One region of the Streptomyces sp. NPDC001381 genome, then DNA from elsewhere that is predicted to be linked to it. Evidence: riboswitches for the same ligand, from Rfam matches in the RefSeq annotation. Region 1 holds a riboswitch; each other region holds the start of a gene.
The links. Region 1 has a riboswitch for thiamine pyrophosphate ahead of thiC (phosphomethylpyrimidine synthase ThiC). Riboswitches for the same ligand answer to the same signal wherever they lie in the genome.
Positions count from the first base shown of each region.

Region 2: it holds a riboswitch for thiamine pyrophosphate, as region 1 does, so the genes downstream of both, ACFY2L_RS32385 (thiamine ABC transporter substrate binding subunit) here and thiC (phosphomethylpyrimidine synthase ThiC) in region 1, are expected to answer to the same signal.
Region 3: it holds a riboswitch for thiamine pyrophosphate, as region 1 does, so the genes downstream of both, thiO (glycine oxidase ThiO) here and thiC (phosphomethylpyrimidine synthase ThiC) in region 1, are expected to answer to the same signal.

Region 1 covers NZ_JBIAWO010000004.1:207,159-209,394, forward strand. The annotation lists gene thiC (phosphomethylpyrimidine synthase ThiC) at 1-1,272, opposite strand, end outside; TPP riboswitch at 1,265-1,453, opposite strand; partial or broken gene ACFY2L_RS19565 (YibE/F family protein) at 2,050-2,236, shown strand, end outside.
Region 2 covers NZ_JBIAWO010000010.1:110,210-112,445, reverse strand. The annotation lists gene ACFY2L_RS32390 (ABC transporter permease) at 1-127, opposite strand, end outside; gene ACFY2L_RS32385 (thiamine ABC transporter substrate binding subunit) at 172-1,254, opposite strand; TPP riboswitch at 1,325-1,431, opposite strand; gene rlmN (23S rRNA (adenine(2503)-C(2))-methyltransferase RlmN) at 1,458-2,236, opposite strand, start outside.
Region 3 covers NZ_JBIAWO010000001.1:415,574-417,809, reverse strand. The annotation lists gene ACFY2L_RS01910 (thiazole synthase) at 1-64, opposite strand, end outside; gene thiS (sulfur carrier protein ThiS) at 70-270, opposite strand; gene thiO (glycine oxidase ThiO) at 267-1,433, opposite strand; TPP riboswitch at 1,431-1,542, opposite strand; gene ACFY2L_RS01895 (hypothetical protein) at 1,598-1,948, shown strand; gene ACFY2L_RS01890 (NAD(P)/FAD-dependent oxidoreductase) at 1,981-2,236, shown strand, end outside.

The sequences.
Region 1 (2,236 bases):
GCAGATCTCCTGCTGAAGGTCGATGTTCTCCTTGATCTTGTGCATCGGGACGTGGCCCGGGCCCTCGATCATGGTCTGTACGTGGAAACGCTTGGCGATCGCGTTGAGTTCCCCGAGCGTGCGCAACTCCGCGAACTGCGCCTCGTCGTTGGCGTCCGCGATCGAGCCGGGCCGGAGGCCGTCACCCAGCGAGTAGGTGACGTCGTAGGCGGCGAGGATCTCGCAGAGTTCCTCGAAGTTCTCGTACAGGAACGATTCCTTGTGGTGGGCCAGGCACCAGGCCGCCATGATCGAGCCGCCGCGCGAGACGATGCCGGTCTTGCGGTTCGCGGTGAGGGGGACGTACGGGAGGCGGACACCCGCGTGAACCGTCATGTAGTCCACGCCCTGCTCGGCCTGCTCGATGACGGTGTCCTTGTAGATCTCCCAGGTCAGTTCCTCGGCCCTGCCGTCGACCTTCTCCAGCGCCTGGTAGAGCGGCACCGTGCCGATCGGGACGGGGGAGTTGCGCAGCACCCACTCGCGGGTGGTGTGGATGTTGCGGCCGGTGGAGAGGTCCATGACCGTGTCGGCGCCCCAGCGGGTCGCCCAGGTCATCTTCTCCACCTCCTCCTCGATGGAGGACGTCACCGCCGAGTTGCCGATGTTGGCGTTGACCTTCACCAGGAACCGCTTGCCGATGATCATCGGCTCGATCTCCGGGTGGTTGACGTTGGCCGGCAGCACCGCCCGGCCCGCCGCGATCTCCTCGCGGACCACCTCGGGAGAAACGTTCTCCCTCAGAGCCACGAACTCCATCTCGGGCGTGATCTCCCCCCGGCGCGCATACGCGAGCTGGGTGACGGCCTTGCCGTCCCGGCCTCGGCGCGGCAGCCGCGGGCGTCCCGGGAACACCGCGTCGAGATTGCGCAGTCCGCCGCGCGGCGCGGTGTGCTTGATGCCGTCGTCCTCGGGACGGACGGGACGGCCCGCGTACTCCTCGGTGTCGCCGCGAGCGATGATCCAGTTCTCACGCAGCGGCGCCAGGCCCCTGCGGACGTCGGTGTCGACGAGCGGATCGGTGTACGGGCCGGAGGTGTCGTACAGCGTGACCGACCGCCCGTTGGTGAGATGCACCTGGCGAACCGGCACACGCAGGTCGGGGCGGCTGCCCTCGACATACCCCTTGTGCCAGCCGATGGACTTCCCGGCCTTCTCACCGGTCGCGTCGGCGGCGTTTCCGCCGGCCGCGTTCTGCGTGAAGGCAGGCGTGCGTGCGTCCTTGTTGGTCATGAGACCTACTCCCTACGCCGGCATTACCCGGTAACAGGTTCGGCGGTCGACGCAGCGGCTACCGTCTGCCGACGTTCATGTGACACATCACTCGGCTCGAGTGACGTTCCACGTGAAACATCGCGAAGACGGAGGTCAGCGCCCTCTCAGCCCGGTGCTCCGAGCTCCCGCGTGTGCAAAGGTGGCTCCACGCTAGCGTCCTTTGTGGCGCGGTGAACAGTGGGCCTCTTTCGTTCTTGCGATGATCGGGCGGTGACCACGACACACCAGCCCCCGTATCCGCCGCCCGAGCCACCCCGCAGGCCCGGCACCGGCGGCGGCCCCGGAAACGGTCCTGGCGGCGGCCCGGGGAACGGCCCCGGGGGCGGCCACGGGAGCAGCCCTGGCGGTGGCCCCGGGAACGGTCCTCTCGGCGGTCCTCGGAGCGCGCCCGCCCAGGGCCGCGGAGACGACCGCGACTTCAGCAACGGACCCGGGCGGGCACCCGACACCGGCCGCGGCCACGACATCACGCGTGGTCCCGGTCAAGGCAACGGCCAGGGCCGCGAGGCCGGTCCCGGGCATGGCCGTGATCCGCTTTGGCAAGAACAGGGCAGAGGTCCCGGGCACGGCGGCGGCGAGGGATACGGCGGAGAACATGGCCACCGCCCCGGGCAGGAATACGGCGGTCGCCAGCACCGTGACGGTGCGGGACACCGCGCGGACCGGGGGCAGGACGCCGGTGAGGCGTACGGCGGCGGGCATGAGTCCCGCGACGGTGCGGGACACGGCCGAGACCCTTCACACGGACCCGGGCACGGTGCCGGCGACGGTCACACCGGCGGCCACGGCCCGGGGGACGGCCGGCATGGCGGGCACGGCCCGGGGGACGGCCGGCATGGCGGGCACGGCGCCGGCTCGGGCGGCGGCCACGGGCATACGCACGGGCACAGCCACAGTCATGGCCCGGCCGCCCCGGTCTCCA
Region 2 (2,236 bases), on a different contig from region 1:
CGGACTGGGCCAGCACCTCCCCCAGCCGTCCGAACCGCCACGCCCCGTCGACCTTCAGTCCGCGCGCGACGATCGCGGCGACGGGGTAGGCGAAGAAGAGCCCGAAGAACGCGACGGGCAGGGCCATCAGCCCGAGCCGCGCCGCGTTCCCGGACCGCTTCCCGGCGGGGACTACTTCAGGACGAGCGAGGTCCACGACTTGACCCACTGGTCGCGATGGCCGGCGATCTTCGCCGGGTCCATGGTCTCGGGGTCCTCGGCGGCGGGCCCGTACCGCGTGAACTCGGGGGGCACGCTCGCGCCCTTCACCACCGGGTAGACGAACATGTTGAGCGGCATGTCCTCCTGGAACTTCTTCGTGATCAGGAAGTCGATGAGCGCCTTGCCGCCCGCGCTGTTGCGCGCGTTGCTCAGCAGCCCGGCGAACTCGACCTGCCGGAAGCAGGTGCCGGTCGCGACGCCGGTGGGCGCGGTGCTCGGCTTCGGATCGCCGTAGATGACCTCGGCGGGCGGCGAGGAGGCGTACGACACGACGAGCGGCCGGTCCGCCTTGGCCTTCTTGCCACCGGCCGAGCCGGAGAACTCCTCGTTGTAGGCCTGCTCCCAGCCGTCGACCACCTTCACGCCGTTGGCCTTGAGCTGCTTCCAGTAGCCCTCCCAGCCGTCGTCGCCGTACCGGGCGGCCGTGCCGAGCAGGAAGCCGAGGCCGGGCGAGGAGGTGGAGGCGTTCTCGGTGACGAGGAGGTTCTTGTACGCGGGCTTGACCAGGTCGGCGAAGGTGGCCGGCGGGGCCAGCTTGTGGTCGGCGAAGTACTGCTTGTCGTAGTTGACGCAGATGTCGCCGTAGTCGACCGGCGTGACCCGGTGCCTGCCGGAGTCCAGCTGGTACGCGCTGCCGACCTGGTCGAGCCCCTTGGCCTCGTAGGACTGGAACAGACCGTTGTCGAGGGCGCGGGAGAGCAGGGTGTTGTCGACGCCGAAGAAGACGTCGCCCTGCGGGTTGTCCTTGGTGAGGACGGCCTTGTTGACGGCCTGCCCGGCGTCGCCGTCCGTGAGGACCTTGACCTTGTACCCGGACTCCTTCTCGAAGCCGGCGAGCACGCTCTTGGAGACGGCCCACGAGTCGTGGCTGACGAGGGTGACGGTCCTGGAGCCGCTGTTCGACGCGCTGTCGTCGGACGACTCCGCACCGCACGCGGACAGCGTGACGAGACCGAGGCCGACGGCCGCGGCCACGAACGTCCTGGTGTGCACTGGTTTTCCTCCTGGGGTTGACCAGGAAGAGACGCGGCCCCGCCCGGGGCGGCCGGGCGGGGCACAACAGCTTGAGCGATGACCGAACTTCCTACCCAGAATGACCTGGGCGAGGTTCAGAGGGTCTGCGGCCTGGTGCCGCACTCTCAGCGCTGTGGCGCTCCCCTGTCGGAATATGAAGATGTACTGGTACTGAGGTCAGACTACCGCTCGGTGGCCGCGAGCTGACCGCACGCCCCGTCGATCTCCTGGCCGCGGGTGTCCCGGATGGTGACGGGCACCCCGTGCGCCGCGATGGCCTCGACGAACGCCTTCTCGTCCTCGGGCCGCGACGCGGTCCACTTCGAGCCGGGGGTCGGGTTGAGCGGGATGAGGTTGACGTGCACGGGCCGGCCCTTGAGCAGCCGCCCGAGCCGGTCGCCTCGCCAGGCCTGGTCGTTGATGTCCCGGATGAGGGCGTACTCGATGGACAGCCGGCGGCCCGACTTCTCGGCGTACTCGAAGCCGGCGTCCAGCACCTCGCGCACCTTCCACCGCGTGTTCACGGGGACGAGGGTGTCGCGCAGCTCGTCGTCCGGCGCGTGCAGCGAGATGGCGAGACGGCACTTGAAGCCCTCGTCGGAGAACCGGTGGATGGCGGGCACGAGCCCGACCGTCGACACGGTGATCCCGCGCTGCGAGAGCCCGAGCCCGTCCGGCGCCGGATCGGTGAGCGCCCGGACGGCTCCGACGACCCGCTTGTAGTTGGCGAGGGGCTCGCCCATCCCCATGAACACGATGTTGGACAGCCGGGCGGGCCCACCGGGGACCTCCCCGTCCCGCAGGGCCCGCATCCCGTCGACGATCTGGTGCACGATCTCGGCGGTGGAGAGATTCCGGTCGAGCCCCGCCTGCCCGGTGGCGCAGAACGGGCAGTTCATCCCGCACCCCGCCTGGGAGCTGATGCACATGGTCACCCGGTCCGGGTACCGCATGAGCACCG
Region 3 (2,236 bases), on a different contig from region 1:
CCGTACCCATGATCAGCCGGGACGAGAAGGACGTACCACCGAGGAAGAAGGGATCGTCGGCCACGGCGCTCATCCTCCCTGCACGGCGGTGAGGACTTCCACGCGATCACCCTCGGCGAGTGCCGTGGCGGACCACCGCGCGCGCGGGACGACCGTTTCGTTCAGCGCGGCGGCCACCCCGGAGGGCGCCCGCGTCAGGGACCGTACGACGCTGTCGAGGGCCGTACCGGGAGCGACCACCTGCCGCTCGCCGTTCACCGAGATGTTCATGCGGGCAGCTCCGTGAGGACGGCGGCACCGAAGCGCCGGGGGGTGAAGGGAAGGGCCTCGTCGGGGAGTTCACCGGTGGTCAGGACGTGCGCCATCACGTCACCGGTCACCGGAGTCAGCAGCACCCCGTTGCGGTAGTGCCCGGTGGCCAGCAGCAGTCCGTCCAGCCCGGTCGGCCCGAGCAGCGGCGCGTTGTCGGGGGAGCCGGGGCGCAGTCCCGCGCGTGTCTCCACCAACGGCAGTTCCGTGATGCCGGGGACCAGTTCGTGCGCGTCGCGCAGCAGTTCGTAGACGCCCCCCGCCGTCACCGTCGTGTCCCAGCCCAGCTCCTCGCTCGTCGCCCCCACGACCAGCTCGCCGTTCTCCCGGGGCACCAGGTACACCTGACTCCCGCGCACCACGGCCCGCACGGTACGGCTCAGGAACGGCGCGTACCCGGCCGGCACGGTCAGCCGCAGCACCTGCCCCTTCACCGGCCGCACCGGCGGGAGCACGTCCTCCGGGACGCCCGCCAGCCGCCCGCTGAGGCTGCCCGCCGCGAGCACCACCTGCCCCGCCCCCAGGGCCGTACCGTCCCCCGTCACGACCCCCACGGCCCGCTCGCCCCCGACCGACAGCCGCTCCGCCCACGCCCGGTGGAAGACCACGCCCGCCCGCTCGCACGCGGCGACGAGCGCGTCGGCCAGCCGCCGCGGATCGATCTGGTGGTCGCCGTCCACCCGCAGCCCGCCGCGCACCCCCGGTGCGAGCATCGGCTCCAGGCGCCGGCACTCCCGCCCCGTGAGCCACTCCGAGTCCAGCCCCGACCCGGCCTGCAGCGCGTGCAGTTCCCGCAGATGGGCGCGGTCGTCGGCGTCCAGCGCGACCGCGAGCGTGCCGCACCGGCGGTAGCCGAGGTCCAGCCCGGTGACCTCCGTCAGCTCGGCGGCGAAGTCCGGGTAACGGCGGGCCGAGGCCAGGTTCAGGCCGAGCAGGGTCTGCTCGCCGTGGTGCAGTTCGGTGACGGCGGCCAGCATGCCGGCGGCCACCCGCGCGGCCCCGCCGCCCGGCTCCGGGTCCACCACGGCGGTGGCGAACCCGCGCTGCGCGGCCCGCCACGCCGTGACGAGCCCGATGATCCCGCCCCCCACGACCAGGACGTCGGATGTACGTGTACGCGACATGGGCGTCCAGCCCCTCCCTTCGCCGGCATGACCCGGATCAGGTTCGTACGGTCGGAGGCCGCCAGCCTCCCTCTCAGCCCGGTGCGTCCGGGCTCCCGCGAGTGCTCTACGTTGGCCACACCCTAGCCCGTGGTTCCGCGCACCTGTAAAGGGAGCCTTTCGTCATGCACCGCTCGCTCGACGGTCTCGTCCTCGCCCCCGTCGCCGACCAGGCCCCGGGCCAGGTCGGCACCCGCACCCGCTTCGCCTACCGCGAGCGGGACGGTGTGATCTGGGCGGACTACGCGGGCGGCGACGTCGTGCGCGGCCATCTCGTGGGTACCCGTCAGGGGGACCGTCTCGACTTCCGGTACGTCCAGCTCAAGCACGACGGCACGACGTCCTCGGGGCACTGCGTCTCGACGGTCGTGGAACTGCCCGACGGGCGCGTGCGCCTGGAGGAGACCTGGTCCTGGGAGTCGCAGCAGGGCAGCGGCACCAGCGTTGTGGAGCAGGTCACGGAGCAGGACGGCTGACTGACGGATCGTCACATGTCTAGGGTGATCGGGTGAGTGAGCAGAGGCGGGAAGAAGACAGGCCGGCGGGGCGGCACGTGGTCGTCGTCGGCGCGGGCATGGCCGGGGTGCAGACCGCGGTCGCCCTGCGGGAACAGGGCTTCGGCGGCACCGTGTCGCTGATCGGCGCGGAGCCCCACCAGCCCTACGACCGGCCCCCGCTGTCCAAGGCCGTGCTGCTCGGCAAGGCCGAGGGTTCCGCGTTCGAGGTCGACTTCGAGAGCCTCGGCATCGAGCTGCTGCTCGGCC